2 regions of the Nocardioides maradonensis genome follow, and region 2 is predicted to be linked to the other one. Evidence: riboswitches for the same ligand, from Rfam matches in the RefSeq annotation. Region 2 holds a riboswitch; the other holds the start of a gene.

Region 1 (5,196 bases), on a different contig from region 2:
CGCCGGCCGGCGCCCGCGCTCGCCGCCGCCACCCTCACCCCCGAAACGGAGATCTCGGCATGACCACCTACGCCCCCGTCGGCGCCCTCGACGCGACCATCGTCCCGCGGTTCGCCGGTCCGGGCACCTTCGCCCGGATCCCCACGATCGAGTCCGTCACGGACTACGACATTGCGGTCCTGGGCGTGCCCTTCGACGGCGGTACGTCGTACCGGCCCGGCGCGCGCTTCGGCCCGATGGGCGTCCGTCAGGCCTCGCGGCACCTGCGCCCGCGGTTCCACGTCGACCTCGACGTCGCGCCGCTGGAGCAGGTCCAGGTCGTCGACGCGGGTGATGTGCCGTGCACGCCGTACTCCATCGACATGGCGATGCAGCAGATCGAGGGCTATGCCCGCGAGGTCGTCGGCAACGGCAACCGCCGGCTCGTCACCATCGGCGGCGACCACACCATCGCGCTGCCGATGCTGAAGGCGGCTCACGCGAAGCACGGTCCGATCGCGCTGGTCCACTTCGACGCGCACCTCGACACCTGGGACACCTACTTCGACGCCCCCACCACGCACGGCACGGTGTTCCGCCGGGCGTTCGAGGAGGGCCTGCTGGCCGAGGACAAGTCGATCCACGTCGGCATCCGTGGCCCGATCTACGACAAGCTCGACCTCGTCGACGACAAGTCGTTCGGGTTCCAGGTGATCCGCGCCGGCGACATCGACGTGATGGGCGTGGAGACCGCCGTCGACGTCGTACGCCGCCGGGTCGGTGACGCCCCCGTGTACCTGTCGATCGACATCGACGTGCTCGACCCGGCATTCGCTCCCGGCACCGGGACGCCCGAGATGGGTGGCCTCACCAGCCGTGAGCTGCTCCGGGTGCTGCGCTCGCTGGACGGGCTCAACATCATCGGCGGCGACGTGGTCGAGGTGGCGCCGGCGTACGACCACGCGGAGATCACCTGCGTGGCAGCCGCTACCGTTGCCTTCGACCTCGTCACCCTGATGAGCAAGACGCCGGCCCGGGTCTGACCCCGCGGCCGAGCGCCACCACAACTGAAGAAGCCGTTCGAAGCGCCAGCAGGAGAGACCCCGCCCGTCCGGGCGGGGCGCCGTAGGAGCAACTCTCCCCGAGAAACTCTCAGGCACCGTCACTGCTCGCGCCAGGCGACTCTGGAAAGTCAGGACCCATCGTCCTGCGCCCAAGGTGCAAGCCGCTGCCGCGGTGAAGCTCTCAGGTACCGATGACAGAGCGGGGAGGCAACCAGCCAGCGGGCGCACACGCGCCCACGACGACGGGAGCCTTCCGTGACCTCACCGACCCCTGCCCACCCCAGCCCCTCGACGGCCTTCGCCGACCGGCACATCGGCCCCGGCGCCGGCGACGAGGCGAAGATGCTCGCCGAGCTGGGCTACGCCTCGCGCGCCGACCTCGTCGCCGCGGCCGTCCCCGACAGCATCGTCTCGGCGCGGCCGCTCGACCTGCCGCCGGCCGCGACCGAGACCGAGGCGCTGGCCGAGCTCGCCGCCCTGGCCGGCCGCAACGAGGTCGGTGTGTCGATGATCGGCTGCGGCTACCACCCGACGATCACCCCCGGCGTGATCCGCCGCAACGTGCTCGAGGACCCGGCCTGGTACACCGCGTACACGCCGTACCAGCCGGAGATCAGCCAGGGCCGGCTCGAGGCCCTCATCAACTTCCAGACTGTCGTCGGCGACCTCACCGGCCTGCCCACCGCGAACGCCTCGCTGCTCGACGAGGCGACTGCCGTGGTCGAGGCGATCCTGCTCATGCGGCGGGCGGGTCGGTCGGCGTCGAACCGGGTGCTGGTGGACGCCGACACGTTCCCGCAGACGCTGGCGGTGCTCGGCACGCGCGCAGACGCGGTCGGTCTCGAGGTCGAGCTCGTCGACCTCGACCAGCCGCTGCCGGAGGGGGACTTCTTCGGGCTGTTCGCGTCCTACCCGGGCTGCTCGGGGGAGGTCCGCGACCTGCGCGCGGTCACCGCGGAGGCCCATGCGCGCGGCGCCGCGGTCACGGTCGCCTGCGACCTGCTCGCCCTGACCCTGCTGACCTCGCCGGGTGAGATCGGTGTCGACGTCGCTGTGGGCACCACCCAGCGCTTCGGTGTCCCGATGTTCTACGGCGGCCCGCACGCGGCCTTCATCGCGGTGCGCGACGGGCTCGAGCGGCACCTGCCCGGGCGCCTGGTCGGCGTCTCGATCGACGCGGCCGGGGACCCGGCGTACCGGCTCGCGCTGCAGACCCGCGAGCAGCACATCCGCCGCGACAAGGCGACTTCCAACATCTGCACCGCGCAGGTGCTGCTCGCCGTCACCGCGAGCATGTACGCCGTACACCACGGCCCGGACGGGCTGCGTGCCATCGCGGAGCGGGTCCAGGCCCACACGGCCGAGCTCGCGCGGCGCCTCGCCGCCCGCGGTGTACGCCGCACCAACCGGCTGTTCTTCGACACGCTGACCCTCGAGGTCGCCGACGCCGCGGCCTGCGTGGCGCGCGCGCACGAGGCCGGCGTGCTGCTGCGTCTCGTCGACGAGACCCACGTGGGCGTGGCCTGCTCGGAGATCACCACCGAGGCCCACCTCGAGGTCGTGGTGGCGGCGCTCGCGCAGGGGGCGGGTGTGGCCGCCGAGGATGCCGAGCTGCCGGCCGGGCTGCGCCGGACCACGGCGTACCTCGAGCACCCGGTGTTCCACCGGTACCGCTCGGAGACGGCGATGCTGCGCTACCTGCGGGCCCTGTCGGACAAGGACTACGCGCTCGACCGGGGCATGATCCCGCTCGGCTCCTGCACGATGAAGCTCAACGCGACCTCCGAGATGGAGCCGATCTCGTGGCCCGGGTTCGCCGACGTGCACCCGCTCGCCCCGCTCGAGGACGTCGCCGGCTACCGCGAGCTCGTCGAGCAGCTCGAGGCGTGGCTGGCCGAGATCACCGGCTACGCCGCGGTCTCGATCCAGCCCAACGCCGGCTCGCAGGGCGAGCTCGCCGGGCTGCTGGCGATCCGCTCCTACCACCGTGACCGCGGTGAGGACCGCGACGTGTGCCTGATCCCCGCCAGCGCTCACGGCACGAACGCCGCCTCGGCGGTGCTCGCCGGGTTCCGGGTCGTCGTCGTGGCCTCGCGCGAGGACGGCACCGTCGACCTCGACGACCTGACCGCGAAGTGCGAGGAGCACAGCGAGCGGCTCGCGGCGATCATGGTCACCTACCCCTCGACGCACGGCGTGTACGAGACCGGCATCACCGACCTGTGCGACCTGGTCCACCGCCACGGCGGTCAGGTGTACGTCGACGGTGCGAACCTCAACGCCCTCGTCGGCATCGCCCGGCCCGGTGAGTTCGGCGGCGACGTCTCGCACCTCAACCTGCACAAGACCTTCGCGATCCCGCACGGCGGCGGAGGTCCCGGGGTCGGTCCGGTGGCGGTCGCGGCGCACCTGGCGCCGTACCTGCCGAGCCACCCGCTGCACCCCGTGCCCGAGCAGCGCGCCGGCATCGGCCCGGTCAGCGCGGCGCCGTACGGCTCGACCGGGGTGCTGCCGATCGCCTGGGCCTACATCCGGATGATGGGTGCCGACGGCCTGCGTCGCGCCACCGAGACCGCGGTGCTCAGCGCGAACTACCTGGCGCGCCGGCTGGCTCCGCACTTCCCGCTGCTCTATACCGGCGAGAACGGCCTGGTCGCGCACGAGTGCATCCTCGACATCCGGCCGCTGACCGCGGCCACCGGCGTCACCGTCGACGACGTCGCGAAGCGGCTGATCGACCACGGCTTCCACGCACCGACGATGAGCTTCCCGGTGCCGGGCACGCTGATGATCGAGCCGACCGAGTCCGAGGACCTCGCCGAGATCGACCGCTTCGTGGCTGCCATGGTCGCGATCCGCGCCGAGATCGAGGACGTCGCCGCCGGCCGCTGGTCGGCCGCGGAGAGCCCGCTCCGGCACGCCCCGCACACGGCCGCCTGCCTGGTCGGCGAGTGGACGGCGGCGTACTCCCGCGAGGAGGCGGTCTTCCCCTCGGGGGTCACGGCCGGCAAGTACTGGCCGCCCGTCCGCCGCATCGAGCAGGCGTACGGCGACCGCAACCTCGTCTGCTCCTGCCCGCCGCTCACCGCCTTCGAGAACTGAGGAACCCCGCATGTCGCGACTCACCGCCCTGCACGCCGTCCACACCGAGCTGGGGGCCAGCTTCACCGACTTCGCCGGCTGGCAGATGCCGGTCCGCTACGGCTCCGAGATCGCCGAGCACCAGGCGGTCCGCACGACCGCCGGGCTGTTCGACCTCAGCCACATGGGCGAGCTGGAGGTCACCGGTCCGGCCGCCGCGGCCGCGCTCGACCACGCGCTCGTCGGCAGGCCGTCGGCCATCGGTGTCGGCAAGGCCCGCTACCAGATGATCTGCGCGCCCGACGGCGGCATCATCGACGACCTCGTCGTCTACCGGCTCGACGAGGAGCACTTCCTCGTGGTCGTCAACGCCAGCAACGTCGAGCCGGTCGTCGAGGCGCTGCGGGAGCGGGTGGCGGCGTACGACGCGACCCTGCGCGACGCCTCCGAGGAGTGGGCGCTCATCGCGATCCAGGGGCCGGTCTCGGCGCGGGTCCTGCAGCGGCTCACCGACCTGGACCTGACCGGGCTGAAGTACTACACGATCGCGACCGGCAAGGTCGCCGGCGAGCCCGTCCACCTGGCCCGCACCGGCTACACCGGCGAGGACGGCTTCGAGATCTACTGCCGGCCCGACGTCGCGGCCGGCCTGTGGACGGCGCTGAGCGAGGCGGGCGCCGAGGACGGGCTGCTCCCCGCCGGTCTCGCGTGCCGCGACACCCTTCGGCTCGAGGCCGGCATGCCGCTCTACGGCCACGAGCTCTCGCGCGACATCACCCCGTTCGAGGCCGGCCTGCACCGGGTCATCGCCTTCGACAAGCCGGCAGGATTCGTCGGCGACACCGCTCTCGCGGCCCGCCGCGACGAGGGCGCACGCAGCGCCCTGGTCGGGCTGGTGCTGGAGGGGCGGCGCTCGCCGCGGGCCGGGTACGCCGTGCTCGACCCGGCGACCGGTTCGCCGATCGGCACCGTGACCAGCGGCGCGCCGTCACCGACCCTCGGGCACGCGATCGCCATCGCCGCCGTACCCGTCGGGATCGGGCCGGGCGACACCGTCGACGTCGACCTGCGC
Region 2 (5,196 bases):
GTTCAACTTGAGGGTGAGAGATCTGCGACACGCCCTGCAACGTCTTTGACCGGTGTCGTGCCCGCGCCGTACCGTCGTGTCTTGTCAGCACCGAGGCCTTGGAGGACCGAGTGAACGAGCAGCAGCCGGACCAGTCACTGGAGTCCGCCGCCACGGCTGTGGCGGAGGAGCAGGGTCTGCTCTTCACCGACGACGTCTCCCCGCTGCCCAGCGACCTGGGCTACCGCGGCCCGACCGCGTGCAACGCCGCCGGCATCACCTACCGCCAGCTCGACTACTGGGCCCGCACCGGCCTGATCGAGCCGAGCGTCCGCGGCGCCAAGGGCTCCGGCTCGCAGCGGCTCTACAGCTTCCGCGACATCCTCATCCTCAAGGTCATCAAGCGCCTCCTCGACGCCGGTATCTCGCTGCAGCAGGTCCGCACCGCGGTCGGCCACCTGCGTGAGCGCGGCACCGACGACCTGACCCAGGTCACCCTGATGAGCGACGGCGCCTCGGTCTACGAGTGCACCACCAATGACGAGGTCATCGACCTGCTGCAGGGTGGTCAGGGCGTCTTCGGCATCGCCATCGGTGGCGTGTGGCGCGAGATCGAGGGCACCCTCGCCGCGCTCCCCAGCGAGCGCGCCAACGAGACGGCGCCCGCCGCGCCGGTCGAGGGCGATGAGCTGGCTGCGCGACGGGCGGCTCGCCTGGCCTGAGTCTCGACACGCTCGACCACCGGGCCGCAGCTGTGCGTGAAGGGTGGGCCGCACCGGCCCGCCCTTCGTCCATTTCCGCTACCGATTGGTAGCCTTGAGCTGCTGCTGATCCCACGCGGGAGAGTCGGGCTCCGTGCCCGCGCCGAAGGGGCAATTCCTCCCCGGAACCTCTCAGGCACCCGGACCGCGAGGAGCAGGCGACTCTGGAGGCACCTGGCGACAGAGGGGGAGGGCTCGATCCGTCGATCCAAGGAGCCTTCCGCCCGATGAGCGTGCCCTTCCTCAACCGTCACCTCGGCCCCGACGACCAGCAGGTCGCCACGATGCTGGACCGCCTCGGGTACGACTCGCTGCAGGCGCTGATGGACGCCGCGGTCCCGAAGGCGATCCGCACCGACGTACCGCTGGACCTGCCGGCCGGTGTCAGCGAGGAGGAGGCTGCCGCCGAGCTGCGTGCGCTCGCGGCGTCCAACGTGCCCGGCGAGGCGATGATCGGGCTCGGCTACCACGCGACGGTGACGCCCGCGGTCATCCGCCGCAACGTGCTCGAGGACCCGAGCTGGTACACCGCGTACACGCCGTACCAGCCGGAGATCTCGCAGGGCCGGCTCGAGGCCCTCATCAACTTCCAGACCATGGTCGCCGACCTCACCGGCATGGCGCTGGCCGGCTCGTCGCTGCTCGACGAGGGCACCGCCGCCGCCGAGGCGCTCGGCCTGGTCCACCGCGTCCTGCGCAAGGCCGAGGGGCCGTTCGTGATCGACGCCGACGCGCTGCCGCAGACGATCGACGTGGTCCGCACCCGCGCCGAGGGTCTGGGTATCGAGGTCGCCGTCGCGGACCTGACCGACGGCCTGCCCGAGGGCCCCGTGTCCGGCGTCCTGGTCCAGTACCCCGGCGCGTCCGGCCGGATCCTCGACCCGCGCCCGCTCATCGAAGAGGCGCACGCCCGGGGTGGTCTCGCCGTCGTGGCCGCCGACCCGCTGGCGCTCACCCTGCTCGAGTCGCCCGGCGAGCTCGGCGCCGACGTCGTCGTCGGCTCGACCCAGCGCTTCGGCGTCCCGATGTTCTACGGCGGCCCGCACGCCGGCTTCATGGCCGTGCGCGAGGGCCTCGAGCGGCAGCTGCCCGGACGCCTGGTCGGTGTCTCCATCGACGCGGAGGGGCGCCCGGCGTACCGGCTCGCCCTGCAGACCCGCGAGCAGCACATCCGCCGCGACAAGGCGACCTCCAACATCTGCACCGCCCAGGTGCTGCTTGCCGTCACCGCCGGCATGTACGCCGTCTACCACGGCCCCGACGGCCTCCGCGCGATCGCGGGCGACATCCACAAGCTCGCCGCCCGCGCCGCGGCGTCGCTGCAGGATGCCGGGTTCGAGCTCGTCGCGGACGAGTTCTTCGACACGATCCAGGTGCGCGTCCCCGGCCGCGCCGAGGCGATCGTCGGCGCAGCTCGCGCGGAGGGCCTGCACCTGCGGCTGGTCGACGCAGACACGGTCGGCATCGCCTTCGGCGAGACCGCCGGCGCTCCGACGCTGCGGGCGCTGCACACCGCGTTCGGCGTGACGCCGACCCAGGTCGAGCCGCTCGCGGCACTGCCTGCCGAGCTCGCCCGCACGACCGAGTTCATGACGCACGACGTGTTCCACAGCCACCGCAGCGAGACCGCGATGCTGCGCTACCTGCACAAGCTGTCGAGCCGCGACTACGCGCTCGACCGCGGCATGATCCCGCTCGGCTCGTGCACGATGAAGCTCAACGCGACCACCGAGATGGAGCCCATCTCGCTGCCCGGCTTCGCGAACCTGCACCCGTTCGTGCCGGCGGCGGACGCCACGGGCTACGAGCAGCTGATCACCCAGCTCGAGGGCTGGCTCGCCGAGGCGACCGGCTACGACCGCGTCTCCATCCAGCCGAACGCCGGTGCGCAGGGCGAGTTCGCGGGCATGCTCGCGATCAGGGAGTACCACGTGGCGCAGGGCCAGGCGCAGCGTGACGTCTGCCTGATCCCGTCCTCGGCGCACGGCACCAACCCGGCGTCCGCGGTCATGGCCGGCCTCAAGGTCGTCGTGGTCAAGGCGGCCGAGGACGGCACCGTCGACCTCACGGACCTGCGCGCCAAGTGCGAGCAGTACTCCACCACGCTCGCTGCGATCATGGTGACCTACCCCTCGACGCACGGCGTCTACGAGGAGACGATCACCGAGCTGTGCGACATCGTCCACGAGCACGGTGGCCAGGTGTACATCGACGGCGCGAACTTCAACGCGTTGCTCGGGTACGCCAAGCCCGGTCAGTTCGGTGGCGACGTCTCGCACCTGAACCTGCACAAGACCTTCTGCATCCCGCACGGTGGCGGTGGTCCCGGCGTGGGCCCGGTCGCGGTGCGCGAGCACCTGGCGCCGTACCTGCCGACCCACGTGCTGCACCCGGACGCCTCGCGGCGTGAAGGCACCGGCGCGATCAGCGCGGCGCCGTACGGCTCCGCGGGGATCCTCCCGATCTCGTGGGCCTACATCCGGATGATGGGCGGCGAGGGCCTCACCGTCGCGACGTCGATCGCGGTGCTGTCCGCCAACTACGTGGCGGCCCGTCTGGGCGAGCACTACCCGGTGCTCTACCGCGGCGAGTCCGGCCTGGTCGCCCACGAGTGCATCCTCGACCTGCGCGACATCACCAAGGACACCGGCGTGACCGTCGACGACGTCGCGAAGCGGCTCATCGACTACGGCTTCCACGCCCCGACCATGTCGTTCCCGGTCGCCGGCACGCTGATGGTCGAGCCGACCGAGTCCGAGGACCTGCACGAGCTGGACCGGTTCTGCGACGCGATGATCGCGATCAAGCGCGAGATCGACAAGGTCGCGTCGGGGGAGTGGACCGCGGACGACTCGCCGCTGCGGCACGCCCCGCACACCGGCCGCGCGCTCGTCGGCGACTGGGACCGGCCGTACTCCCGGGAGGTCGGCGTCTTCCCGGCCGGCATGGCCGAGGCCGCCGACAAGTACTGGCCGCCGGTCGCCCGCATCGACCAGGCGTACGGCGACCGGAACCTGGTCTGCGCCTGCCCGCCGCTCGACGCGTACGCCGAGACCGACGCGTGACCGCTCTCCTCGACAGCACCGCGGCGGCGGCCCTCCGGGTCGTCGCCGCGGCACAGTCCGACGCCCGGCTCCCGTCGGTGTCCGCAGGGATCGTGCGGGACGGCGAGCTGGTGTGGTCGGCCGGTCGCGGCCGGCTCGTGCGCCGGGGCAGCGACACCCGCCCGGACACCGACACCCAGTACAAGATCGGCTCGGTCACCAAGACGATGACCGCCGCGCTCGTGATGCTGGCACGGGAGCGCGGCCGGCTGGCGCTGTCCGACCCGTTGGGCCGGTTCCTCCCGGACGGCCCGTACGCCGACACCACGATCCGGTCGTTGCTGAGCCACTCCGGCGGGCTGACCGCGGAGCCGCACGGCACCTGGTGGGAGCGGACGGAGGGCGGCGACCTCGCTGCTCTCGTCGCCGCGCACGCGGATGCGACTCCGGTGCTCGAGCCGGGCGCCCAGCTCCACTACTCGAACCTCGGCTACGGCCTGCTCGGTGCGGTGGTCGAGAAGATCTGGGACCGGCCGTGGTGGGAGGTCCTCCAGGCGGAGGTCCTCACGCCGCTGGGCATGCGGCGGACGTCGTACCAGTGGGTCGAGCCGGCGGCCGAGGGCTTCGCCGTCGACGCGCTCACCGGGGAGGCGCACGCCGAGCCGCTGCCGGACACCGGCGCGATGGCGCCGGCCGGCCAGCTGTGGAGCACGGTCGCCGACCTCGCGACCTGGCTGACGGCGCTCGTGGACGCCGACCGCTCGATCCTGTCGGCGGCGTCGCTGGCGGCGATGGCGACACCGCAGTCGGGTGGTCCCGACGGGACGACGTGGGGTCTGGGCGTCGAGATCGACGTCGTGGACGGCACCACCTTCATCGGGCACGGTGGGTCGATGCCCGGCTTCTGCTGCAACGTCCTGGTCGAGGTCGACTCGGGGATCGGCGCCGTCGTGCTGAGCAACGGCGCCTACGGTCTCGGCGCGACGGCCGGTGACCTCGTCGACCTCGTGCGCGCGGCCGAGCCGCCGCTGCCGGCCGAGTGGGAGCCGACGAGCGACGTACCGGCGGCGGTGCGGGAGATCGTCGGCACGTGGCACTGGGGTCACGCGCCGTCCGTCGCCACCTGGGACGGATCACAGCTCGCCGTGGCGCCGCCGGCGGGCCCGGGACGTCGGATGTCGTTCGCGCCCCAGCCGGACGGCACCTGGCTCGGCACGTCGGGCTACCTGACCGGGGAGACGCTGCGGGTGTGCCGCCGTGAGGACGGCGCGATCAGCCACCTGGAGTGCGCGACGTTCGTCTGGACCCGCACGCCCTACGACCCGCAGGCACCGATCCCCGGGGGCGTCGTCGCCGGCTGACGACCGGCGGTGCATGATGGGCCGGTGAACGAGAACACGTTCCAGTTTGCC

What was found. A riboswitch is a leader RNA that binds a small molecule or an ion and turns the genes downstream of it on or off. The one in region 2 is predicted to bind glycine.
Region 1: linked by a shared signal. The riboswitch ahead of gcvP (aminomethyl-transferring glycine dehydrogenase) and the one ahead of gcvP (aminomethyl-transferring glycine dehydrogenase) in region 2 are both predicted to bind glycine.

What each region holds. Positions count from the first base shown of each region.
Region 1 is NZ_BAAHAZ010000009.1:72,141-77,336, reverse strand. It holds gene ACYVAQ_RS12420 (purine-cytosine permease family protein) at 1-63, shown strand, start outside; gene speB (agmatinase) at 60-1,022, shown strand; glycine riboswitch at 1,062-1,157, shown strand; glycine riboswitch at 1,158-1,251, shown strand; gene gcvP (aminomethyl-transferring glycine dehydrogenase) at 1,299-4,145, shown strand; gene gcvT (glycine cleavage system aminomethyltransferase GcvT) at 4,156-5,196, shown strand, end outside.
Region 2 is NZ_BAAHAZ010000020.1:28,079-33,274, reverse strand. It holds gene ACYVAQ_RS19885 (MerR family transcriptional regulator) at 111-701, shown strand; glycine riboswitch at 808-898, shown strand; gene gcvP (aminomethyl-transferring glycine dehydrogenase) at 968-3,805, shown strand; gene ACYVAQ_RS19875 (serine hydrolase domain-containing protein) at 3,802-5,145, shown strand; gene ACYVAQ_RS19870 (acyl-CoA thioesterase domain-containing protein) at 5,170-5,196, shown strand, end outside.